DNA from 3 places in the Allobosea sp. RIT-PG3_2 genome. Region 3 is predicted to be linked to each of the others. Evidence: predicted binding sites of a transcription regulator. Region 3 holds the regulator's gene; each other region holds the start of a gene.
What was found. Region 3 encodes PhoB, which activates phosphate uptake and scavenging genes when phosphate is short. Its sites were predicted from a motif close to TGTCATNNANCTGTCAT; they were not measured.
Positions count from the first base shown of each region.

Region 1: the regulator PhoB is predicted to act here: its motif matches at 3,653-3,669, upstream of ugpB (sn-glycerol-3-phosphate ABC transporter substrate-binding protein UgpB).
Region 2: the regulator PhoB is predicted to act here: its motif matches at 3,167-3,183, upstream of AC2FAN_RS17765 (BtaA family protein).

Region 1 covers NZ_JBXWCA010000002.1:900,664-910,417, forward strand. Annotated here, with positions in the region: gene ugpE (sn-glycerol-3-phosphate ABC transporter permease UgpE) at 1-537, opposite strand, end outside; gene AC2FAN_RS09830 (creatininase family protein) at 537-1,286, opposite strand; gene ugpA (sn-glycerol-3-phosphate ABC transporter permease UgpA) at 1,286-2,167, opposite strand; gene ugpB (sn-glycerol-3-phosphate ABC transporter substrate-binding protein UgpB) at 2,243-3,568, opposite strand; gene AC2FAN_RS09845 (fumarylacetoacetate hydrolase family protein) at 3,767-4,945, shown strand; gene AC2FAN_RS09850 (hypothetical protein) at 5,086-6,738, shown strand; gene AC2FAN_RS09855 (methylated-DNA--[protein]-cysteine S-methyltransferase) at 6,741-7,637, opposite strand; gene AC2FAN_RS09860 (hypothetical protein) at 7,913-8,311, shown strand; gene AC2FAN_RS09865 (DUF2244 domain-containing protein) at 8,329-8,856, opposite strand; gene nth (endonuclease III) at 8,877-9,578, shown strand; gene xylF (D-xylose ABC transporter substrate-binding protein) at 9,720-9,754, shown strand, end outside.
Region 2 covers NZ_JBXWCA010000006.1:48,994-58,747, reverse strand. Annotated here, with positions in the region: gene AC2FAN_RS17780 (thioesterase family protein) at 1-321, shown strand, start outside; gene AC2FAN_RS17775 (potassium channel family protein) at 334-1,131, opposite strand; gene AC2FAN_RS17770 (class I SAM-dependent methyltransferase) at 1,196-1,861, opposite strand; gene AC2FAN_RS17765 (BtaA family protein) at 1,858-3,123, opposite strand; gene msrB (peptide-methionine (R)-S-oxide reductase MsrB) at 3,323-3,757, shown strand; gene AC2FAN_RS17755 (acyl-CoA dehydrogenase family protein) at 3,817-5,466, opposite strand; gene AC2FAN_RS17750 (ATP-dependent helicase) at 5,582-7,963, shown strand; gene AC2FAN_RS17745 (hypothetical protein) at 8,001-8,621, opposite strand; gene AC2FAN_RS17740 (hypothetical protein) at 8,618-9,754, opposite strand, start outside.
Region 3 covers NZ_JBXWCA010000012.1:12,914-22,667, forward strand. Annotated here, with positions in the region: gene pstS (phosphate ABC transporter substrate-binding protein PstS) at 1-886, shown strand, start outside; gene pstC (phosphate ABC transporter permease subunit PstC) at 1,133-2,089, shown strand; gene pstA (phosphate ABC transporter permease PstA) at 2,107-2,991, shown strand; gene pstB (phosphate ABC transporter ATP-binding protein PstB) at 3,032-3,838, shown strand; gene phoU (phosphate signaling complex protein PhoU) at 3,924-4,643, shown strand; gene phoB (phosphate regulon transcriptional regulator PhoB) at 4,655-5,353, shown strand; gene AC2FAN_RS24955 (SpoIIAA family protein) at 5,366-5,752, opposite strand; gene AC2FAN_RS24960 (LysR family transcriptional regulator) at 5,806-6,732, opposite strand; gene argH (argininosuccinate lyase) at 6,829-8,244, shown strand; gene AC2FAN_RS24970 (amino acid ABC transporter permease) at 8,241-9,134, shown strand; gene AC2FAN_RS24975 (amino acid ABC transporter ATP-binding protein) at 9,131-9,754, shown strand, end outside.

The DNA.
Region 1 (9,754 bases), on a different contig from region 3:
CTTCGACGCTTCCAGCAACTCGTCCGGGATCGTCATGAAGAACTGCCGGAACAGCAGCGTTCCCGTCGCCGAGGCGATGAGCGGGACGGCGAGGCCCTGATAGGTGTCGAGCATGTTCAGATCGGAGACGATTTTGAAGGTCGGGAAGATGCGGACCTCGACCGGGAGCATCAGCGTGATGAAGATGGTCCAGAACGCCGCCATGCGGAACGGGAAGCGATAGTACACCACCGCATAGGCCGAGAGCACGGAGATGAAGATCTTGCCCAGCGCGATCGTCATCGCCATGACGAAGGAGTTGAACATCATGCCGATCACCGGCTCGCGCGTCGTGCCGGAGGTGCCGATGAAGAGGATGCGGTTGTAGTTCTCGAGGAAATACGGGCCGGGATAGAGTGGCATCTGGCCGTTGATCACGGTCGCGGCGTCCCAGGTCGAGGCGACGAAGGTCAGCCAGACCGGGAAGGCGACGATCAGCACGCCGATCGTCAGGATGACATAGGCGATCGCGTCGCCCAGGCGGCGGTCCTCGACCATCAGATCCCCTTCCCCATCTCGCGCAGGAGCCCGGCCAGAGCCTCGGCGCAGGCATCCAGGCAGGCCTGGCCCTTCTGCGTCGTGGCACGGCGGGCGTCGCCGATCACCCCGGTCTCGGTCATGTCCCGGAAGGAACGGTGGCGTGAGACGGTCGGGCGCCCGGGCAGGCCGTCGAGCGCGCCGAAAGCCTCGCCGAGACGGGCATCGCGGACCGATCCCGGCGCCAGCACCATCATCATCGAGGTCTCGACCTCGCAGGCATGCTGCACGGCCTGCTGATCCTCCAGCAACGGCGGGAGCGCCGCCTCGGCCAGCAGGAAATAGGTGGTCGCCTCGATATGCAGCCGCGTCTCACGCGCGAAATCGGGCAGGAAGGCCGTCAGCGCGGCGATGTTGCCGCCATGTCCGTTGACGATCAGCACGCGATGGAAGCCATGGCGCTCGATGCTCTTGAGGAGGGAGAGCAGCACGGCGCGATAGGTCGGGATGTCGAAGGTGAAGGTGCCGCCGAAGGCCATGTGATGCTCGGCCATGCCGCACCACAGGGTCGGCGTGACCACGACGTCGACATCGCCGGCGCGCTCGGCCGCCGCCTTGCAGACGCCGCTGCACAGGATGGTGTCGACACCGACGGGCAGATGCGGCCCGTGCTGCTCGACCGAGGCGACGGGCAGGACGACGATGGCATCGCCCGCGGCCTTGGCGCGCAGCTCCTCGGCGGTCAGTTCTAGCCAGAGCACGGACGCCATCAGTAGCTCACCTTGCGCTCGATGAAGCGGAACTGGACCGCGGTCAGCCCGATGACCATGATGAGCAGCATCACGGACTGCGCCGCCGAGCCGCCGAGGTTGGAGCCGCCCTTGCCGTCTGCGAAGACCTTGTAGACCAGCGTCTCGGTCGCGCCCGCGGGGCCGCCGCCGGTCACGGTGTCGATGATGCCGAAGGTGTCGAAGAAGACGTAGACGATGTTGACGACGAGCAGGAAGAAGGTCGTCGGCGAGAGCAGCGGGAAGACGATGGTCCAGAAGCGGCGCATCGGCCGGGCGCCGTCGATCACCGCCGCCTCGATCACGCTTTTCGGGATCGATTGCAGGCCGGCGAGGAAGAACAGGAAATTGTAGCTGATCTGCTTCCAGGTCGCGGCGAGGATGACCAGCAGCATGGCGTCATTGCCGTTGAGCCGGGGATTCCAGGCGATGCCGAGCGACTGCAACCCGCGCGCCAGCATACCGAGCGAGGGATCGAACATGAAGATCCAGAGCACGCCGGCAATGGCGGGCGCGACCGCATAGGGCCAGATCAGCAGGGTCTTGTAGACCTCGCCGCCCTTGAGCTGCCGATCCGCCATCACCGCGAAGAGCAGCGCGATCGACAGCGACAGCACGCAGACGAAGGTCGAGAAGATCGCCGTATTGATGAAGGCCTTGAGATAGCCGGGATCGGCGAAGAGCGTCTGATAGTTCTCGAACCAGACGAACTCGGTCGAGGTGCCGAAGGCGTCCTCAAGCAGGAAGCTCTGCCAGACCGCCTGGCTCGCCGGCCAATAGAAGAACACGATGGTGATCGCGAGCTGCGGCGCCAGCAGCAGGAAGGGGATGGTCAGCCCCTTGAAGTAGGCGTTCTTCTGCATCGGCTTCCTTGGACGAGACGGCCATCCCGGACGGGTTTGTCCGGGATGGCCAATGGATGCAAGAGGGCTGTCGGATCAGCGCGCCGCGGTGCGCTCGAACTGGCGCAGCATCTGGTTGCCGCGCTCGACCGCTGCGTCCAGCGCCGCCTTGGGCGTCTTCTGGCCGTTCAGCGCCGCCTCCAGCTCCTCCGACCAGATGTCGCGGATCTGGACGAGGCTGCCGTAGCGCAGGCCCTTCGAGTTGTCGGTCGGGGCCTTGTTGGTCAGCTCGAGGAGCGGGGTCTCGAGATAGGGCTTGTCCTTGTAGAAGCCCGACGCCTTGACCTTCTCATAGGCTGCCTTGGTGATCGGCAGGTAGCCCGACTCGGTGTGCAGCTTCACCTGGCGGTCGACATCCGACAGGAAGGTGAAGAACTTGGCGACGCCCTTGTACTCGGCCGGCTTCTTGCCGCCCATCACCCACAGCGAGGCGCCGCCGATGATCGAGTTCTGCGGAGCGCCCGCGGCTTCCGGATAATACGGCATCGCCGCATTGCCCCAGTCGAACTTGGCGTTCGCCTTGACGTTGCCGAAGAAGCCCGAGGAGGTCAGGAAGATCGGGCATTCGCCCGAGGTGAAGCGGCCTTCGCCGTTGTTGGTGCGGCCGGAATAGTCGTAGGTCTTGTCCTTCTGCAGCTCGACCAGATTGGTCCAGTGCTTCAGGAAGAGCGGGCTCTGGTTGAAGTTCATGACGGCGTCGAAGCCGGCCATGCCGTTGACCTTGGTCGAGAGCGGCACGTTATGCCAGGCGCCGAACTGCTCGATATTGGCCCAGGGCGCCCAGGCGTTCGAGACGGCGCATTTGTCGAAGCCGGCAGCCTTCAGCTTCTTGGCGGCCTCGAAGGTCTCGGGCCAGGTCTTCGGCGGCTTCTCGGGGTCGAGGCCCGCCTTCTTGAAGGCGTCCTTGTTGTACCACATCACCATCGACGAGGAATTGAACGGCATGGAGAGCATCTCGCCCTTGGCCGTCGAGTAATAGCCGGTGATGGCAGGCAGATAGGCGTTCGGATCGAACTTCTCGCCGGCTTCCTTCATCATCTCGTGGACCGGCTTGACCGCGCCCTTGGCCGACATCATCGTGCCCGTGCCGACCTCGAAGACCTGCAGGATGTGCGGCGCCTGGCCGGCGCGGAAGGCGGCAATGCCGGCGTTCAGCGTGTCGGGGTAGGAGCCCTTGTAGACCGGAACGACCTTGTAGTCCTTCTGCGAGGCGTTGAAGTCCTCGGCGAGTTTCACGACGACGTCATTATTCGCGCCGGTCAGCGCGTGCCACCACTGGATTTCGGTCTGTGCCAGGGCAGGCGAGGCGCCGGCGAGCGCGAAGGCCGCTACCGACATCAGGATGCGCGATTTGATGGTCATGGACGATCTCCCTTCCGCGGGCGGACCCCGCCGCGGTTCTTGTCGTTGGTGCGCAAGCTAGCATGAAGCGCAGGCGACATTTCAATGACAAATCGATGACGCCTGCCGCAATGCGCCTATGGTCGCGGTACGGCTTGCGCATTCGCGCATAACCGGCTGATCTGCGCTCCCGACTCGAACTCGTTTCCGGACCGCATCATGCCGAAGCTCGACCTTGCCGTGACCGCAACCCTGCCGACGGATTCCGCTGCGGCCGCGCTCGTCGGCCGGGTCTGGCGCCCCGATCTCGGCGGCCCCGCCGTGGTGGCGCTGCGCGACGGGCAGGTCGTCGACATCACCGCCGCTTTCCCGACCAGCCGCGACCTCTGCGAGAGCGCCGATCCGGCCGCGGCGCTGCGGGCGGCCCAGGGCGAGACGCTCGGGTCCCTGGCCGACATCCTCGCCAACACCCCTGTGGACAGCCGCGATCCGAAGCGGCCCTGGCTGCTATCCCCGCTCGACCTGCAGGCGGTGAAGGCCGCGGGCGTCACCTTCGCAGTCTCGATGCTGGAGCGGGTGATCGAGGAGAAGGCACGCGGCAACCCGGCGGCTGCCGCAACGATCCGCGAGGAGATCGGCAAGCTCATCGGAGACGACCTCTCCAAGCTCAAGCCCGGCTCGCCCGAGGCGATGCATCTCAAGGAGGTGCTGATCAAGCAGGGCGCCTGGAGCCAGTATCTCGAGGTCGGCATCGGCCCGGACGCCGAGATCTTCACCAAGGCCCCGGCGATGTCGACGGTCGGCACGGGAGCCGATGCCGGCCTCCATCCCGCATCGAGCTGGAACAACCCCGAGCCGGAGATCGTGCTGGTCGTCGCGTCCGACGGGCGCATCGTCGGCGCCACGCTCGGCAACGACGTCAACCTGCGCGATGTCGAGGGCCGCTCGGCCCTGCTGCTCGGCAAGGCGAAGGACAACAACGCGGCCGCCGCCGTCGGCCCCTTCATCCGCTTCTTCGACGCGGGCTTCACGCTCGATCATGTCCGCCGCACGACCGTGACGCTGACGGTAGCGGGCGAGGACGGCTTCACGCTGGAAGGCTCCTCCTCGATCGCCAAGATCAGCCGCGACCCGGCCGACCTCGCCGCGCAGATGATCGGCCCGCACCATCAATATCCGGACGGTGCGGCGCTCTATCTCGGCACCATGTTCGCGCCGATCAAGGACCGCGATGCGCCGGGCGGCGGCTTCACCCATAAATACGGGGACATCGTCACCATCGCCGCGCCGGAGCTGGGCAGCCTCGTCAACCGGATGAAGCGTACCGACGCCTGCGAGCCCTGGACCTTCGGCGCCTCGCATCTGATGCGCCATCTGGCTAAGCGCGGGCTGCTCTAGTTGCAGCCCCGGCCGGGGTTTCTGCAATCGCAGCAGGCTGCTGGTAAGGATTGTCTGCCATAGCGCCGGCTGGACCAGGAGAGTTCGGCGTGGCGATGAGCGAGATCGGGGGGCGACACTCCCAAACGCGGGGCAGCCGTATGGCGGCACGGCTCGTGCTTTCTCCCGGCCTATGGATCGCCGCTTTCGCGGCGCTGGCCGTCGCAGGGCTGATCCTGCCGCTGCGCCTGCCGATCGGTGCGAATGCCTGGGATACGGTTGTCTATCTCGATGCGGCCTGGCGCATCAGGCTGGGCCAAGTGCCGAGCCTCGATTTCTTCGTGCCTGTCGGGCCGCTCGGCTTCTACCTGACCGCCGGCCTCGACGCCCTCTTCCCGAATGCGCAGCCGATGCTGCTGATCAACTGGGCGCTGCTGCCGGTGACGCTGCCGGTGCTCGCCTTGCTGGCGAACGACGTTGCCCGGCGATCGCGCGCGCAGGCGCTGGCGCTCGTGCTGCCCTTCCTGCTGTTCGCGGCGCTGCCGATCAACCTGCATTCATTGTATCCGATGCCGGGTTTCGACGGCTTCGGCTTCTACAACCGGCATGCCGCCATGCTGCTCTACCTGCTGATCGCGACGCTGCTCTTCGCGCGGCGCCGCCTGCAGGTCGCGCTCGTCGCGGCGCTGATGCTGGCGCTCTTCCTGGCGAAGATCACGGGCGCCGTCACGGGCACGCTGCTCGTCGGCTATGCGATGCTGAGCGGGCGCATGCGCCTTCGGGATGCGATCACGGCCGCGGCTGCCGTCATCGCCGCGCTCGCGCTGCTGGAAATCACGACCGGGCTGACCTCGGCCTATCTCGCGAATGTCCTGACGCTGCTCGGGCTCAACACCGGCACGCTGCTGCCGCGCTTCCTGACTGTGGCCTCGATAAAATTCAACGTCATCGGCCCGGCCCTGCTGCTGCTCGCGGCGCTGGCCTTCTCGGCATGGCGGGACGGGCTGCCGCGCACCCTCGCGGGCTGGCGGACCCTCGCGGATTCGCCTCTCGGCTGGCTTGCCGTGGGTCTTGCGGCGCTCGCCTTCTTCGAGACCCAGAACACGGGCTCGCTCGAATTCATCGGCTTATGGCCGATCCTGCTGCCGGTCCTCTCCGAATGGTGGCAGCGTCGCGATGATTGGCTGCGGCCGGTGATGCTCGTGCTGGTGCTCGCGGTCGCCTTGCCCTCGGCCGTGATCTGTGTCGAACGGGGCATGCGTGCCGCCATGAGCGCCCCGACCTATGCCGGCCTCGACGTGCCCGATCTCGGACCGCTCGGGCGGGTCAGCGTGAAACCGGATATCGCCTCGCGCGCGGCCGGGATGCTGGAGCACTATGCCAACCAGCAGGAGAGCTATCGCGATCTCGTCCGGCGCGATCTGCTGCCCTCCTACATCCTCTATGCGGAAATCGACGCTCAGGCGACCTGGATGCTGGAGATCCAGCAGGGCATCACGGCGATCCGCAATTGGGAGGCTGCGAACAAGCGCCAGCTCAATGGCGTCTTCACGCTCGATTTCGTCGATCCGATGAACCGCCTGCTCCGGCTCGAGTCCGCCCGCGCCGTGCCGCTTGGCCTCGATCCCGGCCGCAGCACGCCGCCGATCAAGCCGGCCATGCTGACGGAGCTGGGACGGATCGACGCGATCCTGGCACCGAAATGCCCGCCAACCACGGCGCGCGAGGCCATCCGCAAGCTCTTCGCCGGCGCACTCGAAGGGCGCGAACGGATCGCGCTCGCGCCCTGCTGGGACATGTATCTGCGGCGCTGAATTCAGCCGGCGGCGGCCTGCCCGGCTTCCCAGCCGAGGATGGCGCGCTTGCGTGTCAGGCCCCAATGATAACCGGTCAGCGCGCCTGACTTGCCGATGACGCGGTGGCAGGGCACCACGAAGGAGATCGGGTTCTTGCCAACAGCCATGCCGACGGCGCGCGCCGCGCTCGGCCGGCCGATCTGGTTGGCAACCTCGCCATAGGTCGTGGCGCAGCCGACCGGGATCCTCAGCAGCGTCTCCCAGACCCGTACCTCGAAATCGGTACCGATCAGAACCACGCGCAGCGGCGTCTCCGCCGACCAGGCCTTGGGCTCGAAGATGCGGCCGGCATAAGGTGCGGTCAGGACAGGATCATAGTGGTAATCGGCATGGGGCCAGCGCCGCATCATGTCGGCCAGCGCCTCGGCACGCCCGCCGACGACCTTGCCGCCATCGGCGCTGTTCGAGACCCAGCCGAGCCCGGCCAGCCCGCGATCCGTGACCACGATCAGCGCCTCACCGAAGGGCGAGACATGGAAGCCGTAGGAGAGCTTCAAGCCCCCGCCACCGGCCTTCCATTCGCCCGGCGACATCGCCTCATGCGTGACGAAGAGATCGTGCAGCCGGCCGGGGCCGGACAAGCCGACCTCGAGCGCGGTATCGAGCACGCTGGCCGAGGAGGCGAGCAGCCCCTTGGCGTGGTCGAGCGTGATCGCCTGCAGGAAGGCCTTCGGCGTCAGCCCGCACCAGCGCCGGAAGAGATGGTGGACATCGGTCGGCGTCGCGCCGGCCGCATCCGCGATCGCCTCGATCGTCGGCTGCTCGCGCCAGTTATGGGTGATGAAGGAGAGGATGCGCCGGACCGTGTCATAGTCCGAGCCCGGCGGCGTCGTGGGGAAATCGGCCTCGCTCGGCATCGCCTCGGCAGCACGCGCCAGCACCGCATTGGAGAAGCGCGTCGGGGTCATCGCCGTTTTCATGGAAGCATTCATCGTGAGCCTCGCATCGTTCGTCATGATGCGAATCTAGGGTATGCACCATGCCGTTCCCACCCGAAAGCTGCGGAGCTCGCGGGAGCTGTTCCCAGATAAAACCTGCTCCGAAAACGCTGCATTAACGCCGTGCCCTGATTGGGATTTGCGACTCCCTTGTCCCGTGCCATTCTTCCGAAAATGTCTCGGGGCTTCCGGCTATGAAGCGTTTTGCCATCCTGTCCGGCTTGATCGGCGTCTTGTCCCTGCTTCATGGTCCGGTTCACTCTCAGACCAACGGAATGACGGGTGTCTGGCGCCAGATCGGCTCGAATGCCGGCCACTGCGGTCACTGCCGGATCGAAATCCGTCAAGGTGAATCATCCTCGATGGTTGCGGCCAATAATGGCTGGTCGGCAAACATCCGTTTCGAGCAGATCGATCAGGCCGAAACCGCGTCCGGCTCGGGTCGCTGGAAAGACACCGGCAATGCCACATATTCGAGACAATTCTTCCGTATCGAGCTCATCCGCTTGGAAGAAAGACTTTATCTGGTCATGACCGGGACCAATTTTAAGGTTGAAGCTGTTTTCGAGCGCAGTCCCGGCGACAGTATCTGACGACCCGGCGTCCTCGCTCAGCCTCGCCCGAAATCCCCGCCCCGTCTCGCCTGTGCCAGCGCCGCACCCAACGCTTGCGCAAAGCCCTCCCGCTCCTGCGGCGAAAGCGCGCCGGCAACCGCGACGCTCTGCCCACGCGAGACCAGTTTCAGCACCAGCAGGCCGTAATCCTCGTCGGTCTGGCGTTCGAGCCGGGTCCAGGCCGGATTAAAGCGCCAGACCGCCTCGCGGCCGTGATGCGAGACCTTGCGCAGCAGGACTTCCAGCGGCGTCACCACGATGCGCTCGAAGGCGCGGGCGTGGCGGAAATTGACGTGGAAGGCGATGAACAGCGCGACGACGTCGATGCCGAAGAAACCGGCGACCGGCCAGGCGCCGAGCACGACGAAGGGAATCGAGGAGACCACGCTCGCCAGGCAGACCAGCGTCATCACGATGCGGAAGCCGTTCCGGCCGAGCGAGCGATGCGGCGTGATCGTCGCGTCGAAGACCGGCCGCTTCGCAGCGTCCTCGCCTTCGCTTGCTGGGCTCTTGCCGGGTTCCATTGCGGTATTATAACGCCGACATGGATCAGCAGAACAGGCCCGCGCGCGCCCGTGCTCCGGCGAAACGCATCACGTTGGCGCGCGCCCGCAAGCCGGCCGAGATCCGCGAGATCTTCGAGCGGTTCCGCGCCGCCAATCCGGAGCCCAAGGGCGAACTCGAATCCGTGAACGCCTTCACGCTGCTGGTCGCCGTCGTGCTCTCGGCGCAGGCGACCGATGCCGGCGTCAACAAGGCGACGCGCAAGCTCTTCGCCATCGCCGACACGCCGGAGAAGATGCTGGCGCTGGGCGAGGAGACGGTGCGCGAGCACGTCAAGACGATTGGGCTCTATCGCAACAAGGCGAAGAACGTGATCGCGCTCAGCGAGAAGCTGATCGCGCAGTTCGGCAGCGCAGTGCCGACCACGCGCGAGGAGCTCGAAAGCCTGCCCGGCGTCGGCCGCAAGACCGCGAATGTCGTGCTCAACATCGCCTTCGGCGAAATCACCCATGCGGTCGACACCCATGTCTTCCGCGTCGCCAACCGGCTGCGGATCGCGCCCGGAAAGAACGTGCTGCAGGTCGAGATGGGGCTGGAAAAGGCAGTGCCGGAGGAGTTCGGCCGGCATGCCCATCACTGGCTGATCCTGCACGGGCGCTACACCTGCAAGGCGCTCAGGCCCGAATGCGGCCGCTGCATCCAGAACGACCTCTGCGATTCACCCGACAAGCGCGTCGCCTGACCTGCCGGCCAGGTTGCCGCCAGCCCTCCGTTAGTCTGCTTGACAGCTTCTCCCCTCTGGGTTGTGCTCCACCCGCCGGACGCCATACGGGCTCGGAAAGCCTGAGAGTCAGCGGCAGAGGAAGCTCAGGAGGTCAGTGTGATGAAGCGTTTCGTCCTCGCGGCGAGCATCGCCGT
Region 2 (9,754 bases), on a different contig from region 3:
GGCGATCTCGTCCGCGTCACCGCCCAGCTCATCGGCTTCGACGACAAGCGCCTGCACTATTATCTCGAGATGCGCCACGCCCATGAGGGCTGGCTCGCCGCGACGAGCGAGAACCTGTCGCTTCACGTCGATATGCTCCATCGCAGGGTCGTGCCCTTCCCGGCCGACATTCTCGCGAACATCGCCCTGATGAAGGCCGCCCATGGCATGATGCAGGTGCCCGCCACGATCGGGCGCATCATCGGCATGCCCAGGAAGTCGGCGATCCGCGTCGGCGAGATGGCTGAAGAGCGCGAGACCGAGATCGAAACGCGCCACTGAGCGGCCCGCGCCTCAGACATCCTCGTCGGGAATCTTCAGCTTGTGCCCGCAGGCCTTGCAGTAGACCGCGTCGGGCTCATGCCGTTGCAGCGCGCATTCCGGGCAGGGAAACAGCACCTTGTTGGGGCGAAACAGCGCCTGCGCCAGCCGCACGAACAGCGTGATCCCGACGATCATCACCACGATCGACGTCAGCTTGCCGGCGACACCGGGCAACGTCACGTCGCCGAACCCGGTCGTGGTCACGGTGGCGACCGTGAAGTAGAGCGCCTGGACGTAGCTCTCCAGCCCGCCCGCCTGCCGGAAGAAGAAGGTGTAGACGAAGCCGGTGACGACGAAGAGGAAGGTCGCGATGTTGCTCAGCGCCCGCACCACGTTCTCCCACTCGCGGAAGCGGGTGGAGCGGAACTGAGACCAGACGATGCCTTTATGCGAGAGCGACCAGAGACGCAGGATGCGCAGGAAGCCGAAATTCTCTAGCCATTGCGGCGCCAGCAACGTCGACAGGATGAACAGGTCGAGCAGCATGGTCGGCTGGCGCAGCAGCCGCAGCATGTTGGTCGAGGCGAGCAGCCGGGCCCCGATCTCCGCCACCATGATCACCGCGACCGAATAATCGATCCAGAGGAATGCCGGCTGCTCCCGTAGCAGCGGCGTGGCGACGAAGAAGGCGATGATCAGCAGATCGACGATCGTGGTGACCGCCTGGAAGCGCAGGGCCGCCGGCGTCCGGCCGTGATAGAGCTGGCGCAGCCGGTCGCGAAGGCTTTCGAAACGGCTCTCTTCGGGCGGGGCGTCGGCGGCATCCATTGCGGCGAGCATAGGCGCTCGCCGGATGAGCCGCTACCAGCGCCGCCGCCGGCCGGGCTGCATATCAGCGGCGCGTCGCGACGGCGTGGACCGCATAGCCACGATAGGGCGCGGCGAGCCGGCAATCGGCGCCGGCCGCCTCCGCGAGCGCCCGCACGGTTCCCGGCAGATCCTCCCGCGGCGTGACATGGAACAGGCCGAGCCAGCGCAGCAGCACCGCCTTGAAGGCGGCGGGCAAGCCATCCTGATCGCCGAAATCGACGATGTGCAGCGCCCCGCCCTCGTCCAGACGGCGCAAAGCCTCGGCGATGACGCCCTGCCAGGGCGGGATCATCGACAGCGCATAGGAGATCACGATCCGGTCGAAGCCGGGAAGGCCGAACAGGGCCTGCGGATCGAAATCAGTGGCATCGGCCTGCGCAAGACTGACCCGATCCTCCAGTCCCGCACGCGCTACCGACGCGCGCGCCGTCGCCAGCATCGCGCCGGAGACGTCGAGCCCGTAGCAGGCGCAGTCCGGATAGCGCCGCGCGATCCGGATCAGGTTGCGCCCGGTGCCGCAGCCGATTTCCAGAACGGTCGCGCCGGATGGCGGCCACAGGCCATCGATCAGCTGGTCGCGGCCGAGCAGGTAGAATTTCCGGCTGGCATCGTAGATATGGCGCTGGTGCCGGTAGATCCGGTCCATCAGCCCGGCGGCGGTAACGGCCGATGCCTCGGCCGCGCTCATCGGGCCTGCCCCTTCAGGACATAGAGGTGGAAGCCGCCATAGATCGCGGAACGGTCCTGCCGGCACAGTTCGCGGCTGCGCTCTTCCTCGTAGCGCCACTGGTCGAGGATCGCGGCCGGCACCCGCCCCGGCAGCAGGCGCTCGTCGGCAGCCGTGCGGAAGATCACCCGTGCACCCGGCCGGGCCGTGCGCGTGATCTGCGACCACAGCGCCGTCAGGTCGGCATCGTTCATCCAGTCCTGCGCATCGAGCAGCACATAGGCGTCGCAGCTCTCGGCCGGCTGGTCCTCCAGCAACGCCGTGACCGGGGTCTGGCGATAGGACACGTTCGAGGCGCGCGCCTTGACCGTCGCGAAATGCCCCGGCTGCAGATAGGGCGGCAGCGCCGCATCGGCGCCTTCGGCATAGCGCCGGCCGAAGGCCTGCTGCGCGAAGTAGTTGCCCTTGAGGTCGAAATCGCAGGCGAGCCGTTCGAGCCGCAGCTTCAGCGCCCCGAGGATGCCATCCTCGCCATCGGCGGCCAGCGCCTTGTACTGCGCCGGCGGGATGCCGAGCCCATAGAGCGAGGCCGGCTGCCGCACCAGCCAGCGTACCAGCCTGCGCTCGAAGACCGGCGCGAGGTGCCGCTCGTAGAGCGCCCTCTGCTCCGCGAGGTCGCGGGCGGCGAGCATCGCGCGGGGATTGCCCCCGAGCAGCCGCGCCAGCACATGGCCCGTGCCGATGAAGCGGCCGAGCAGCCCATAACGGTAGAAGCCGTTGGCGAAGAGGTTGATCCGGCGCCGGGCACTGAGCCCCCGGCCTTCCCAATAACCGCGCGAGACGGCATCGAGATGCGGCGCGATCTCGCGGTCGTAGAGCGCGATGTTGTCGCGCGCGTTCGCCCGGCCGAAGAAGCGCAGGAACGTCTCATGGCTTTCCAGCCGTGCCAGCGCCGCGAGCTTCAGCCGGCCGAGCGCGATATGCGCCCCGTTGAGGTCGACGGCACTCACGCGGACTGGCGCCGCCGTTAGATAGGAGAGGATGTTGCAGGACCCCGAGGCGATCGCCACGACGTGGTCGTCGGCCTTGAGCTGCAGCGCCGCCATGTCGACGACCGGGTCCTCCCAGATCTGCGGATAGACCAGACCCGAGAAGGCCCGCGCGAACAGCCATTCCAGCATGCCGGCCTTCGAGAGCGTCTTGCTGCGCCGGACCGCCGAGCCGAGCCCCGAACTGGTCATGCGGCGCGCGGCACGCGCCGTCTGTGTCGCTTGTTGCGTCACGGTTTCCTCCCTCTGCGGGTGGCGGGGCTGCTAGAGGAGTCGCGTGACGGTCAGGTGACGAAGCCCGCCAAAGTGCCACAGCATCGTGAAATAGCGGGGCAGGCCGAGGGGTGAAATCCGGCCGGCGAGTCGCCATATTGCGAGGCACGAGACGGATGGCGGCCCCACCGCCCGCTGAAAGGAGATCGCAATGGGTCTGATGAGCATGTTCGGCGAGCCGAAGAAGGCGGACGAAACCTTCCCGTTCCAGCTGACCGACGCAGAGTGGCGCGCGCGGCTGACGCCGGAGCAGTACCAGATCCTGCGCGGCCATGGCACGGAGCGGGCCGGCTCCTGCGCGCTCAACTTCGAGAAGCGCGCCGGCACCTTCTCCTGCGCCGGCTGCGGCCAGAAGCTGTTCAAATCCGGCAAGAAGTTCGAGAGCGGTACGGGCTGGCCGAGCTTCGACCAGCCGTTGGAAGGCGCGGTCGAGACCAGCGAAGACCGCAAGTTCGGCATGGTCCGCACCGAGGTGCATTGCGCCAATTGCGGCGGCCATCTCGGCCACGTCTTCCCGGACGGCCCGCCGCCCACCGGCCTGCGCTACTGCATCAACGGCGTGGCGATGAACTTCGAGGCGGCGGAAGCGGCTTGAAGCCTACTGCCGTCATTCCGGGCTCAGGCCTTCGGCCTGCCCCGGAATGACGGTGCGCTCTATGAAGCCCGTGGCACCGCCCTTCGCGCCAGCGCAGCCGCATCGACCGAAACCGGCAGATCGCCGAACTGCCCCGACCAGCCATCCCCGAGCCGCGTCGCGATGAAGGCATCCGCGACCTCCCCCGGAGCATGCCGCAACAGCAGCGAGCCCTGCAACAGCAGCGCCAGCCTCTCCGTCAGCCGCCGCGCCTGTCCCTCGTTGCGCATCAGCTCCGGCAGATCGCCCTCCAGCCGCTTCAGCGCCGCGTCATAGCGTCGATCCGCCCCGGCAGCCGTCAGCAACTCCGCCCGCAGCACATCCACCACCCCCTCCTCCCGCATCAGCGAGCGCAGCACGTCGAGGCAGATGACATTGCCCGAGCCCTCCCAGATCGCGTTGAGCGGCGCCTCCCTGTAGAGCCGCGCCATCGGGTTCTCCTCGATGAACCCGTTGCCGCCATGGCATTCCAGCGCCTCGGTGACGACGGCGGGCGCCCGCCGCGTGATCCAGTATTTCGCGATCGGCGCCCCGACCCGCGCCAGCAGGCGCTCGCTCTCGGACGTCTCCTGCCGGTCCAGCGCCGCAAAGAACCGGAATGCGAGCCAGGCGGCGGCCTCGGCCTCGATGGCGAGATCGGCGAGCACGTTCTGCATGATCGGCTGGTCGATCAGCGCCTTCTGGAAGGCGCGCCGGTGCTGCGCATGATGGGCCGCGAGCGACACCGCCATCCGCATCAGGCCGGAGGACGCCGCCGCGATGTCGAGCCGCGAATTATGGTTCATCGAGAGCCCGGTGCGGATGCCACGTCCCGGCTCGCCGATCAGGTGCCCGATGGCTCCCCGGAACTCGACCTCGGACGACGCATTCGAGCGGTTGCCGACCTTGTCCTTGAGCCGCTGGATCGCGACGCCGTTGCGCGCTCCGTCAGGCAGCCATCCCGGCACGACGAAGCAGGAGATGCCCTCCGCCGTCCGCGCCAGCGTCAGGAAGACGTCGGAATGCGGCACCGAGAAGAACCATTTCCGGCCATGCAGCGAGAATGTGCCGTCGCGATTATCCTCGGCCACCGTCTGTGTCTGGCGCAGATCCGAACCGCCTTGCGTCTCCGTCATCGCCGTGCCGACCGTCGCGCCGGTCTTCAGATGCGCTGGCCCCTGCCTCGGATCGTAACGGTTGGACGTAACGAGCGAACCCCACTGCTCCCAGAGCGCAGCATCCTGCTTCAGCACGGGCACAGCGGCATAGGTCATGCTGATCGGGCAGCAGATGCCGCTCTCCGCGCCGTACCAGAGATATTGCAGGGCGGCCCGCGCCACCTGCGCGCCGGGTTCGGGCTGGTTCCAGGCCAGCGCATGCGTCTCCTGCCCGATGGCAAGGCCCATCAGTTCATGCCAGGCCGGATGGAAGGCGATCTCGTCGATGCGGTTGCCGAAGCGGTCGAAGGCCCGAAGCTCCGGCGTATGGCGGTTGGCGAGATAGGCGAGCTCCTGCACGCGGCCGGAGCCGACCGTGCGCCCAGCCTCATGCAGCCGGGCGCTGGCCCAATCGGCACCGAAGACCGCGACGATGCGAGGCAGCACCGGATCGGCGGCGAAGACATCGTAATCCGCCAGCACAGGCACCTGATTGGTGACCTCCCAGCGCCCGTCGCTGCCATGCTCGACCATTGCTGCCACCTCCCTGTGGAACGGGATATAAAATGATCGCTCCGGCAGGGCGCAATCCTGACATCGACGCCCTATATTTGCCGGAGAACGAATCACGCACGAGCAGCTTAGACCCTTGTCCGATACCGACGCCTTTTCCGCTCCCTTGCCCCGCCCCGGCGGACTGGCCGCGCGCGCCGCGGCGCAGCCGGCGGCCGGCTATCTCGCGGGTCTGAACCCGGAGCAGCGCCAGGCTGTCGAGGCGACGGAAGGCCCGGTGCTCGTGCTCGCCGGCGCCGGCACCGGCAAGACCCGCGTGCTCACCACCCGCATCGGCCACCTCATCTCGACCAGCCGCGCCTACCCTTCCCAGATCCTCGCCGTCACCTTCACCAACAAGGCGGCGCGGGAGATGAAGGAGCGCGTCGCCCATCTCGTCGGCCCGGTCGCCGAGGGCATGCCCTGGCTCGGCACCTTCCACTCGATCTCGGCCAAGCTGCTGCGCCGCCATGCCGAGCTGCTCGAGCTGCGCAGCGACTTCACCATCCTCGACACCGACGACCAGATCCGCCTGATGAAGCAGGTGATCCAGGCCGAGGGCATCGACGAGAAGCGCTGGCCCGGCCGGATGCTGGCGGGCTTCATCGACAGCTGGAAGAACCGCGGCCTTAGCCCCAAGGACGTCGCGCCGGGCGAAGCCGCCGTCTTCGCCAACGGCAAGGGCGGCAAGCTCTACGCCGCCTATCAGGAGCGGCTGAAGGCGCTGAATGCCGTCGATTTCGGCGATCTCCTGCTGCACTGCCTGACGCTGTTTCGCGACTATCCGGACGTACTCCAGACCTATCACGACCGCTTCCGCTACATCCTCGTCGACGAGTACCAGGACACCAACACGGCGCAGTATCTCTGGCTGCGCCTCTTGGCGCAGGGCCGCCGGAACATCTGCTGCGTCGGCGACGACGACCAGTCGATCTATGGCTGGCGCGGCGCCGAGGTCGACAACATCCTGCGCTTCGAGCACGATTTTCCGGGCGCGACCGTGATCCGGCTGGAGCGCAACTACCGCTCGACCGGCCATATCCTCGCCACCGCCTCCAAGCTCATCGCCCGCAACGAGGGCCGCCTCGGCAAGACGCTGCGCACCGAGGATGAGCTCGGCGAGAAGGTCACCGTCACCGGCGCCTGGGACAGCCAGGAGGAAGCCCGCCTCGTCTCCGACGAGATCGAGGCGATGCAGTCCAAAGGCCAGGACCTCGGCCAGGCCGCGGTGCTCGTGCGCATCTCCGCGCAGATGCGCGAGATCGAGGAGCGCTTCGTCCAGGCCGGCGTGCCCTATCGCGTCATCGGCGGCCCGCGTTTCTACGAGCGCGCCGAAATCCGCGATGCGCTCGCCTATCTGCGCTGCGTGGTATCGCCGACCGACGATCTCGCCTTCGAGCGCATCGTCAATGTGCCCAAGCGCGGGCTGGGCGACGCGACGGTCCAGCTCCTGCACAACCACGCCCGCGCCACCGGCTTCTCGCTGATGCAGTCCGCCCGCGCCGCGGTCGAGAGCGATGAGTTGAAGCCCAAGGCGCGTACGGCGCTGCGCGAGCTGGTCGAGGCCTTCGGCCGCTGGTCGGCCCGCGCCGAGCATATGCCACAGGGCGAGCTCGCCGAACTGGTGCTGGAGGAATCCGGCTACACCGAAATGTGGAAGAAGGACCGTTCGGCCGATGCCGCCGGGCGTCTCGAAAACCTCAAGGAGCTCGTGCGCTCGCTCGACGAGTTCCCGGACCTGCCGGCCTTCCTCGAGCACGTCTCGCTGGTGATGGATGTCGCCGACGGCGAATCCGGCGCCCGCGTCTCGATCATGACGCTGCACGCCGCCAAGGGGCTGGAGTTCGACACCGTCTTCCTGCCCGGCTGGGAGGAAGGGCTCTTCCCCAACCAGCGCGCGCTCGACGAGAGTGGCCGTGCCGGCCTCGAGGAGGAGCGCCGCCTCGCCCATGTCGGCCTGACCCGCGCCCGCAAGAAGCTGAAGCTCTATTTCGCCTCGAACCGGCGCATCCACGGCCTCTGGCAAACCAGCCTACCCTCTCGCTTCATCGACGAGCTGCCGGAGGAGCATGTCGAGGTCGAGCAGGCCCCGAACAGCTATTCGCAGGGCGGCTACGGCGCCTCGCGCTTCGACCGGATGGAAAGCTTCGGCTCCAGTTACAATACGCCGGGCTGGCAGCGCGCGCAGGAGAACCGGGCGAAGAACGGCGGTGGCAGCAGCGGTTTCTCCGAAAGCGGCCGCGGCTTCAGCTCGGGCGGTTTCGGCTCAGGCTCGCGCCAGCGCGGCCCGCTGCTGATCGAAGGCGAGCTGACGGCGAAATCATCCGGCGAATCCGCCTATGGCGAGGGCGCCCGCGTCTTCCACGTCAAGTTCGGCCCCGGCTCCGTCGCCAGCGTCGACGGCAACAAGCTCACCGTCGATTTCGACAAGGCCGGGCGGAAGATGGTGCTGGATAGCTTCGTGCAGAAGGCGGGGTGATGGCGGCGAGGCGTCACCTAGCGATGGCGCGCCGTCGCTAGGGGCCAAGTCCGCTGATTGTTGTAAATCCTCGCAGGAACAGCTTGTCGCGGGTGGTCGACGCAGCTTCGGCCGGTTCCTTCACGTAGAAGTACGGGCCGTAGCTATATGAGATCGGCCCCCGATCGGCATAGCCGAACCTCAGCGCATAGATGTTTGCCGTCGGCGCGTCGGGGGAAAACTGCAGCACGACCGGCAAATAGCTGAAGCCGTTCTTGTCGGTGATGATGTCGCCATTAATGATCGTATAGTGAGCGCTCGATCCCCCGATCTCCATCCCGTTGACGTCGACGACCGAAACCCGGATCTGCTTGTCCGGAATGCCGGTGTCGAGCCGGTCGAAGAAGACCGCCCGCGTCCATACGGAGACCGGCTCCAGCTTTCGGACGACGGCGATCTCGTGGAACTTCATGTCGATGCAGCATTTGTTGTTCACGCAAGGCGGTGGCAGCCCGACGCCGGACTGCACGAAAGCCTCGAGCTTGTCGGGGATGCGGCCAGCGCCGAAAATCCTGCATTGCTGGGGCGCGTCCGCACCGATCGCCAGGCTGCACGACAGCAGCCAGGCGATCGACGCAACGGCAAGTCCGGAGCCGGGCTTCCCGTGCGAAGCGGTCATTTGCTCAATGCCTTGACCGCGTCCTTGACCGAGCTTCCCCTCGCGACCAACCGCTCAAGCTGCTCGAAGAAGTCGTCCGAAAGACCGATGAAATACTCAGACGTCGGCGCCGTCTTAAGGATGCTGGCGCTGTCCTTGCTGGAAAGGCCGCTAGCCGCAACCTTCATGGCGGAATCGCTGAGCGAGATCTTGCTGTAGAATTTGACCAGATCCTTCTTCTGTTTGTCCGACAGATTCGGATTGGTCATAACCTCGATCAGCTTGGCCTGCTTGAGTTCGTTCTCGCGGCTGGTCCACTCTTTGATGAACTTTGCCTTCTTCGTGGTTATGCAAGGCTCGGATACTTCAAGCTCCTTGAAGTATTGCTCTGTATTCACATCGCATTTCACCGCCAGCGTGAGCGAGACCGGCATATCGCGTTCGACGGTCGGATTGAACGTGAAGGTCTGCTTCCATTCGATCTTGTCCTTCAGGCTGGCGGAGCTGTAGGCGAGGTTCAGCGAGACCAGCCACGGTCCTTGCGCAGCCCCGCCATTGGCCGCAGCCTGCGGATTGGGTTGAAAGCGGAAGAATTCGTTGTCGGGGTCGTTGATCGATGTCAGCGCGTCCTTCGCGATCTGGAACAGCTGGGCGCCTTTTTCCTTCGCCTCCAGGTCTCCTTCCTTCAGATCGCAATCGATGAGCTTGCTGCGGAACAGATCCTGCTGGATCGACTGATAGTCGGCCGTCATGCCGAACCATCCGTACCCGCCCGAGCCGTTATAGCGCTGCCGCACCTCCTTCCAGACCTTCTGGAGATCCGCCTTGCAGCTGACGCTCCACGGAGCGCCCCTGAACTGCGAGGTGGCAACCAGGTTCACACCGAAGCTCGAATCCGGCGTGATGTCGGGCTGGTCGCGAATGCGTTGCGCCACATAGGACGCGAAGGTGTGGCTGTCGGGCGAACCCACGACGAAATTGAAGGACGAACCGAAGCGAAACGCGGGCGGAAAGACTGAATCTCCGTTGCCTTTGATGCCGAGCGAGGTGGCGGCGTAAACCGGCTCGATGCTCTTGGTCTTGCCATCGAGATTGGCGAGCTTCGGCGTGTCGACCTCGAAATCGCGTTTGATGGCAGCGCGGATCGCAGTTTC
Region 3 (9,754 bases):
CATCGGCCTGAACTACCAGTCGATCGGCTCGGGCGGCGGCATCCGCCAGATCAAGGCGAAGACCGTCGCCTTCGGCGCGACCGACGCCCCGCTCAAGGGCGAGGACCTCACCAAGGACGGCCTGATCCAGTTCCCGACCGTGATGGGCGGCGTCGTTCCGGCCGTCAACATCGCCGGCATCGAGCCGGGCAAGCTCAAGCTCTCGGGCGAGATCATCGCGCAGATCTATCTGGGCGACATCAAGAAGTGGAACGACCCGAAGATCGTGGCGCTCAACGCCGGCGTGACCCTGCCGGACGCCAACATCAACCCGGTCTACCGCTCGGACGGCTCGGGCACGACCTTCGTCTTCACCGACTACCTCTCCAAGGTCTCGGCCGACTGGAAGTCCAAGATCGGCACCAACCAGTCGGTCCAGTGGCCGGTCGGCATCGGCGGCAAGGGCAATGAAGGCGTCTCGGCTTCCGTCAAGCAGGTTGCGAACTCGATCGGCTATGTCGAGTACGCCTATGCCAAGCAGAACAAGCTCGCCCACGCCCTGGTGAAGAATGCCGACGGCAACTTCCCGGCTCCGGAAGAGAAGGCGTTCCAGGCCGCTGCGGCCAATGCCAACTGGCAGGAGCAGCCCGGCTTCGGCATCTCGCTCAACAACCAGAAGGGCGCGGAAGCCTGGCCGATCACCTCGGCGACCTTCATCCTCGTCCATGCCAAGCCGGAGAAGCCGGAAGATGTCCAGTCCGCGCTGAAGTTCTTCGACTGGACCTACAAGAGCGGCGACAAGCTGGCGAGCGAGCTCGACTACGTCGCGCTGCCGGCGAATGTGAAGGACCAGGTCCGCGCCGCCTGGAAGGGCGTGACCGATACCGCCGGCAAGCCGATCTTCTGATCGCTGCCGCCGACAAGGCGAGGCGGGATATTCCCGCCTTGCCCATACATTCAGCCCTCATCCTGAGGAGCCGCGGTGCGCGGCGTCTCGAAGGAAGGATCCAGAGTGCACGGGAGCCTCCTTCGGGACGCGCTCCTGCAGAGCGCTCCTCAGGATGAGGGCTGAGGTTGATCGGCGCCGGGCGACCGGCCGCAGACGACCTCGGCTACGACACCGGAGCTTCCGCGGATGACCGCAGCAACCGACATGACGAGCATTCCCGGCGCCGCGCCGATCGTCCGCAGGACGCCGAAGGCAGGCTTCGACCTGTTCTTCCGCAATGCCAGCTTCGCGGCGGCGCTGTTCGTCCTGGTGCTGCTCGCCGGCATCATGCTCTCGATGGTCGTCGGCGGCTGGCCGGCCTTCCGCGAGTTCGGGCTCGGCTTCATCACCTCCAGCGTCTGGGACACCCAGAACGACCAGTACGGCGCCTGGCCGGCGATCGTCGGCACGCTCTCGACGGCGCTGATCGCGCTGCTGATCGGCGTGCCGCTCTCGCTCGGCATAGCCGTCTATCTCACCCAGCTCGCGCCGCCCTGGTTCAAGCGGCCGGTCGCCACCGCGATCGAGCTGCTCGCCGCCGTGCCCTCGATCATCTACGGCATGTGGGGCCTGTTCGTCTTCGCGCCGCTCTTCGCGGCCTATGTGCAGATCCCGCTCTCGAACATCGTCGAGGGCATCCCGATCGTCGGCACCGTGCTCTACTCGCGCTCGCCCTCGGGCCTCGGCATCTTCACGGCCGGGATCATCCTGGCCTTCATGATCGTGCCCTTCATCGCCTCGATCACCCGCGACATGCTGGAGCAGATCCCCTCGGTGCTGCGCGAGAGCGCCTACGGCATCGGCGCGACGACCTGGGAGGTCGTGCGCCATGTGCTGGTGCCGCAGGCCGGCGTCTCGATCATCGGCGCGGTCATGCTGGGCCTGGGCCGTGCGCTCGGCGAGACGATGGCGGTGACCTTCGTCGTCGGCAACGCCAACCGCCTGTCGAGCTCGATCCTCGATCCGGGCTCGACCATCGCCTCGCGCATCGCCAACGAGTTCAACGAGGCGATGGGCCTCCAGCTCAACTCGCTGATCGCGCTGGGCTGCATCCTGTTCTTCGTCACCTTCGTCGTCCTCGTCATCGCGCGACTGCTTGTCTCGCGGGTGAAGCGCTACTGAGGTCCCGGGAGATGAGCATGACCACTGCTTCCACGCCGCGCGAACTGCCCCATACCCCCTGGGGGCGCGTCCGCCAGTCCCGCCGCACCGCCGACCGGCTGATGAAGATCATCGCCACCGGCTTCACCTTCTGCGCCATCTTCGTGCTGTTCTGGATCCTCGGAATGCTGGTGGTGAAGGGCATCGGCGGGCTCTCGCTCGCGACCTTCACCGAGGTCACGCCCGGCCCCGGCTCGCAGGGCGGCGGCCTCGCCAACGCCATCGCCGGTTCGGTGGTGCTGACCTTCCTGGGCATCGCCATCGCCACGCCGATCGGCGTGCTGGCGGGGACCTGGCTCGCCGAGTACGGCAGGCGCTCGAAGCTCGCGAACCTGATCCGCTTCATCAACGACATCCTGCTCTCGGCGCCGTCGATCCTGATCGGCCTGTTCGTCTACGTCCTGCTGGTCGAGCCGTTCCGCGGCTATTCCGGCTGGGCCGGCGGCGTCGCGCTCGGCATCATCGCGATCCCCGTCATCGTGCGCACCACCGAGGACATGCTGAGCCTCGTGCCCGGCCCGCTGCGCGAGGCCGGAGCCGCTCTCGGCGCGCCGCCCTCGGTCGTCATCACCAGCGTGACCTGGCGGGCGGCCAAGGCCGGCATGGTCACCGGGATCCTGCTGGCTCTTGCCCGCATCGCCGGCGAGACCGCGCCGCTGATCTTCACAGCGCTCAACAACAATTTCTGGTTCTCGGCGAGCCTCGTCGGCGGCGTCTCGAACCTGCCCGTGACGATCTACCAGTTCGCCTCGGCCCCTTACGAAAACTGGCAGCAGCTGGCCTGGGCCGGCTCGCTCATCATCACCATGTCGATCCTGCTGCTCTCGATCGTTGCCCGCCGCATCGTCAGCGGCGGCAAGTAGAGCTTGAATCCAACCCGGTCGCGTCTGATCCTGAAGGACCATGTCGATGCTTTCGACCCTTGAACTCTCCCCGCAATCGCTCGATGCCGAGGCGCCCGTCCGGATCGCGGTGAAAAACCTCGATTTCTACTACGGCGAGCACAAGGCGCTGAAGAACATCAATCTCGACTTCCGCGACCGGCACGTCACGGCGCTGATCGGCCCTTCCGGCTGCGGCAAGTCGACCCTGCTGCGCATCTTCAACCGGATCTACTCGCTCTATCCCGAGCAGAGGGCGACCGGCGAGATCCTGCTGGACGGGCGCAACATCATCTCCAACGATGTCGACGTGAACGAGCTGCGCTCGCGCGTCGGCATGGTGTTCCAGAAGCCGACGCCGTTCCCGATGTCGATCTACGACAACGTGGCCTTCGGCATCCGGCTCTATGAGAGGCCGCCGAAGTCCGAGCTCGACGACCGCGTCGAGGGCGCGCTGCGCCGCGCCGCGCTCTGGGACGAAGTCAAGGACAAGCTGAAGAGCTCCGGCATGGGCCTCTCCGGCGGCCAGCAGCAGCGCCTGTGCATCGCGCGCACCATCGCGCAGAAGCCGGAGGTGATCCTGTTCGACGAGCCGACCTCGGCGCTCGATCCGATCTCGACCGGCAAGATCGAGGACCTGCTGGAGCAGCTGAAGAGCGACTTCACCATCGCCATCGTCACCCACAACATGCAGCAGGCGGCCCGCATCTCGCAGTACACCGCCTTCATGTATCTGGGCGAGGTCATCGAGTTCGCGCCGACCAACACGATCTTCATGAACCCCGGCAAAAAGCAGACGCAGGACTACGTCACCGGCCGCTTCGGCTGAGCGGCGACGGACTTCTTTGTTTTATCGCATTTTCATCGCGCGAACCGGTGCCCACTTCGCTTGAAAATGCTTCGAGGATAACGCCATGACCGATCACATCGTCCGTTCCTACGACACCGATCTCGAGGGCATCCGCCGCAGCCTCGCCGAAATGGGCGGCATGGCCGAGCGCATGCTGGGCGATTCCACCGTCGCCCTGGTGCGCCGCGACACCGCGCTCGCCCAGAAGATCATCTCGGCCGACCAGCGCCTCGACAATCTCCAGCGCGAGGTCGAGGAGAAGGCGGTGCTGACCATCGCCCGGCGCCAGCCGCTCGCCAACGATCTGCGCGAGCTGATCTCGGCGATCCGCATCGCGGCGGATGTCGAGCGCGTTGGCGATCTCGCCAAGAACATCGCCAAGCGGGCCGTCGCCATCGCCGGGCAGTTCCAGCCGCCGCATCGCGCGGTCGTCGGCCTCGAGCACATCAGCCGCCTTGTCCAGGCGCAGCTAAAGGACGTGCTCGACGCCTATGCCGCCGGCAACGAGCAGAAGGCGCTCGAGGTCTGGCGCCGCGACGACGAGATCGACGCGCTCTACACCTCGCTGTTCCGCGAGCTCCTGACCTATATGATGGAAGATCCGCGCAACATCACGTTCTGCACGCATCTGCTGTTCTGCGCGAAGAACATCGAGCGCATCGGCGACCACACCACCAACATCGCCGAGACAATCCATTATCTCATCACCGGCGACTCGCTCGACGTGAACCGGCCGAAGCTCGACACGACCAATATCGAGGTCGAGGCGATCACGGGCAGCTGAGGCAAGACATCATGGCCGCACGCATCCTGATCGTCGAGGACGAGGAGCCGCTCACCCTGCTGCTGCGCTACAACCTCGAGGCCGAGGGCTTCGAGGTCGACAGCGTCGCGCGCGGGGACGATGCGGAGCTGCATCTGCGCGACCACACGCCCGATCTCGTGCTGCTCGACTGGATGCTGCCCGGCCTCTCCGGCATCGAGCTCTGCCGGCGGCTGCGCTCGCGGCGCGACACCGAGCGCGTGCCGATCATCATGCTGACGGCGCGCGGCGAGGAGACCGAGCGGGTACGCGGCCTTGCGACCGGCGCCGACGACTACGTCGTCAAGCCGTTCTCGCTGCCGGAACTGATCGCGCGCATCCAGGCGCTTCTTCGCAGGGCGAAGCCAGGTCACGTCGCGGGGCTGCTGGCCGCGGGCGATCTCGAACTCGACCGCACGACCCGGCGCGTCCGCCGCGCCGGCAGCGAGCTGCATCTCGGGCCGACCGAGTTCCGGCTGCTCGAATTCCTGATGCAGGCACCGGGGCGGGTCTATTCGCGCGCCCAGCTTCTCGATGCCGTCTGGGGCCGCGACGTCTATATCGACGAGCGCACGGTCGACGTCCATGTCGGGCGGCTGCGCAAGGCAATCACGCCTGCCAACACCAAGGACCCGCTGCGCACGGTGCGCGGCGCCGGCTACGCCTTCGACGAGACCTTCGCGCGCAGCTGACGCGCGCGATCGTCAGGCGTTGGGACCGCCCTCGATATCGCCGGCCCAGGCCAGCGCGGTGTCGTACTCCTCCGGCTTGAACGTGCGCACCGTGACGAAGGGGATCGCGGGGTTGAGCAGGTCGACGAAGGCGGCGAGCCAGCTCTTGTCGGTGACCACGGCCTCGCGGGGAAAACGCTGGAGTTCCCAGAGCTTGCCAAGGCTGTAGCGCGCATCCTTCCAGGCGGCGGCCAATGTCATGTCGGTGAAATCGGTGAAGTCGGCGAGGATGCCGATCTTCTCGTGGCGGCCAAGCTTCGCATCGATATCGGCCATGATCTGATCGAGATCATCGGCCGTCAGCGTCCGCGACAGGCGGTAGGCGCCGACATGGTCGGGGGCGGGCAGAATGGTGAGCATGTCTCCTCCTCGGCGAAGACAACGCCCCGCCCGGAGGGAAGTTTCGCGGGAAATCAGTCTGCGGCGGAAGGCGCCCGTGTCGCGGCGTCGAACTGCCCGGCCTCGCTGAGCAACCAGGTGACGAATTCGTCGAGGCCGGGGCGATCCGGCTGGCCGAGCGGGCGGGTGAGCCAGCAGCCGGTCGCGCTTGTGAAGCCGAGACAGAGCGGGTTGACGAGCGCGCCGGAGGCCAATTCATCCGCCACATAGCAGCGCGGCGTCAAGGCGACGCCGAGCCCGGCGACGGCGGCGCTGGTAATCACGGAATAGTAGCCGTAGCGCACGGTGTGCTCGGGCACGGCTCCGCGCAGGTCGTGGGCCTCGGTGAACTCGGCCCAGAAGGTCGGCATCTGATAGTGCTGGAGCAGCGTCATCTTCTGGATGTCGGCGGCGCGGCGGAAACCGCCCATGCGTTCGATCAGGCTCGGCGCGGCGACGAGGGCGACGTCGCGGCCGAACAGGTAGTGCGCCTCCCTGCCGGTCCAGGGCGGGACGCCGTGGGCGATATCGAGATCGGGCTCTTCGGTCTCGCTCTCGCTGACATAGTTGGTGAACTGCACGTCGACGCCGGGATGAGCCTCGGCGAAGGCGGGAAAGCGCCCCATCAGCCAGCGCTCGCCGACGATGGCGACCATGTGCAGCCGGATCGGCCGGGCGACCGCGGAGCGCTCGGCCAGGCGCCGCGCGCCGCGATCCATCTGCTCCAGCGCCGCTTCGGCATAGGGCAGATAGATCGCGCCGGCCTCGGTCAGCTTCAGGCCGAGCGGGCTGCGATCGAACAGCACGGCGCCGAGATGATGCTCCAGCGAGAGGATCTGCTTGGAGACGGCGCTCTGGGTGAGGTTGACCGCCTGCGCGGCGCGGGCCGTCGAGCCCAGTCGTGCGACGGTGGTGAAGGCCCGCAGGGCGGTCGATGACGGGGGAGGCCGACCGGCGGCCATGGGGTATTCCTTTTCGGACTATCTCTGCGGAGATCGTTTCGTTTGCCGGCCTCTCGGTCAAGAGGCCATTCTTCCGCTAGGGGAGGAACGAGCATCATGAACCAGACGACCCGCCTGTGGGGCGGACGTTTCCGCAAGCCGCCGGATGCGCGGTTGATGAAGCTCTCCAGCGCAGCCGGCGAGCACGCCAGGCTGGTGCCTCAGGATGTCGCCGGCGGCAAGGCGCATGCGGCCGAACTCGGGCGCGCCGGGCTGCTGACGGCCTCGGAACTCGACACCATCCTGACCGCCCTCGACGCGATCGCGCGGGACACGGTCGAAGGACGCATCGCGCCTGGACCGCAGGACGAGGACGTCCATACCTTCATCGAGCGCATCCTGACCGAGCGGATCGGCTCGACCGGCGCCAAGCTCAGGGCCGGGCGCTCGCGCAACGACCAGGCGGCGAACAACCTCAAGCTCTATCTGCGCGAGAAGTCGCGTTCGCTGGCGGCGATGCTGTCCGAATTGCTGACCGCGATCGCCGACCAGGCGGAATTGCACGCGGCCTCGGTCAGCCCCGGCTTCACCCATCTGCAGAGCGCCCAGCCCGTCACCTTCGGCCACTGGCTGATGGCGCATGGCCAGGTGCTGATGCGCGATGCCTCGCGCCTGAAGGATTGGGAAGCGCGCTCCGGCCAGTCGCCGCTCGGGGCGGCGGCGCTTGCCGGCTCCGCGATCACGCTCAATCCCGAGCTCAGCGCGCGGGCGCTCGGCTATGATCGGCCGTTCGAGAATTCGGTCGATGCGGTCGGCGCGCGCGACCATGTCGCGGAGTTCCTGTTCGTCGCGGCGATGCTGACGACGAACCTGTCGCGGCTGGCCGAGGAGGTGACGCTGTGGGCTTCCCGGCAATTCGCCTGGGTGACGCTGGACGATGCCTTCGCCACCGGCTCCTCGATCATGCCGCAGAAGAAGAACCCGGACATCGCCGAGATCTCGCGCGGGCGGGCGGCGCGGCTGACCGGCGATCTCGTCGCCATGCTCGGAGCGTTGAAGGGGTTGCCGCTTTCCTACAACCGCGACCTCGCCGAGGACAAGCGCGCCGCCTTCGACGCCGTCGACGTGCTGGAGGAGGTGCTGCCCGCCTTTGCCGGGCTGATCGCCAGCATGAGCGCCGACGCCAAGGTGATGCGCGCCCAGGCCGGCTCCGGCTTCGCGCTGGCGACCGAAGTGGCCGACTATCTCGCCCGCAGGGGCGTGCCCTTCGCCGAGGCGCATGAGATCACGGGGACGCTTGTGCGCTATTGCGAGGAAATGGGACGTGAGCTCGAGACGCTCGACGCCGTCGACCTCCGGGCCGTCGATCCGCGGCTCGACGCCGGCGTGATCGACCATCTGACGCTCGATGCCGCCGTCGCGGCCCGCAGCGGCCATGGCGGCACGGCACCCGAGCGCGTGCGCGAGCAGATCGCGCGCTTCCGTGACAACCTGACGGCTCTTGAAGCCTGGAGCCGGGAGACGCGGCGATGACCGACGCCACTTCACCGATCAGCAGCCGCGATCTCTCTGCGATCGCCCATCTCAGGATCGTGCCGCGGCGCTTCTACGGCCGCTGGTTCGCCTCGGCCGTGATCCTCGCCATCCTGGCCTGGATTGTGATGGCCTTCGTCGAGGGCGACATCGCCTGGCCAGTGGTCCGGCAGTTCTTCACGGCGCCCGCCATCATCGCTGGCCTCGGCAACACGCTGATCATGACCGTCTGCGCGATGACGCTCGGCGTCGTGCTCGGCGTCGTCTTCGCGATCATGTACATGTCGCCGAACCCGGTGCTGCGCAGCGTGGCGCTGTTCTACATCTGGTTCTTCCGCGGCACGCCGCTGCTGCTGCAGCTCCTGATCTGGTTCAACCTGGCGCTGGTCTTCCCGACCATCGGCATCCCGGGTGTGTTCTCCTGGCGGACGATCGATATCATCGGGCCGTTCATGGCGACGCTGCTCGGGCTCGGCATGAACCAGGGCGCCTATACGGCCGAGGTGGTGCGCGGCGGCATCCTCTCCGTCGACACCGGCCAGACCGAGGCCGCCAAGGCGATCGGCATGACGCGGCTGACGACATTGCGCCGGATCGTGCTGCCACAGGCGATGCGCGTCATCATCCCGCCGGTGGGCAACGAGGTGATCAGCATGGTCAAGCTCACCTCGGTGGCGAGCGTGATCCAGTACGCCGAGATCCTGCGCAACGCGCAGACGATCTACTATGCCAATGCCCGGGTCATCGAACTGCTGATCGTCGCTGCGGGCTGGTACCTGCTGGTCGTGACGCTGCTGCAGATCGGCCAGTATTTCCTCGAACGCCACTTCTCTAAGGGGCGCGTGGGACGGCGCATCAAACGCGCCGCGGTTCAGGAGGAGCCCGCATGAGCGCGGTGGCGAACACGGCAGAGGCCGATAGCGCGATCGTCACGATCGCCAATGTCAGCAAGTTCTTCGGGGACCTGAAGGCGCTGAACAACGTCTCGCTCTCGATCGAGCCCGGCACGGTCCAGTGCATCATCGGGCCGTCGGGCTCGGGCAAGTCGACGCTGCTGCGCTGCATCAACCAGCTCGAGAAGATCGACCAGGGCGCTATCCGCGTCGATGGCGAACTGATCGGCTATCGCCGCGTCGGCGACGAGCTGCACGAGCTGACCGACCCGGAGATCGCGCGCCAGCGCCTCGCCACCGGCATGGTCTTCCAGCGCTTCAACCTGTTCAACCACATGACGGCGCTGCAGAACATCATCGAGGGGCCGCTCACCGTGCTGAAGCGGCCGCGCAAGCAGATCGTCGCCGAGGCGACGGCACTGCTCGAGCGTGTCGGCCTCGCCGAGAAGCGCGACGCCTATCCGAGCGAGCTTTCGGGCGGGCAGCAGCAGCGCATCGCCATCGCCCGGGCGCTGGCGATGAAGCCGAAGCTGATGCTGTTCGACGAGCCGACCTCCGCGCTCGACCCCGAACTCGTCGGCGAGGTTCTGAACGTGATGCGCGACCTCGCGGCCTCC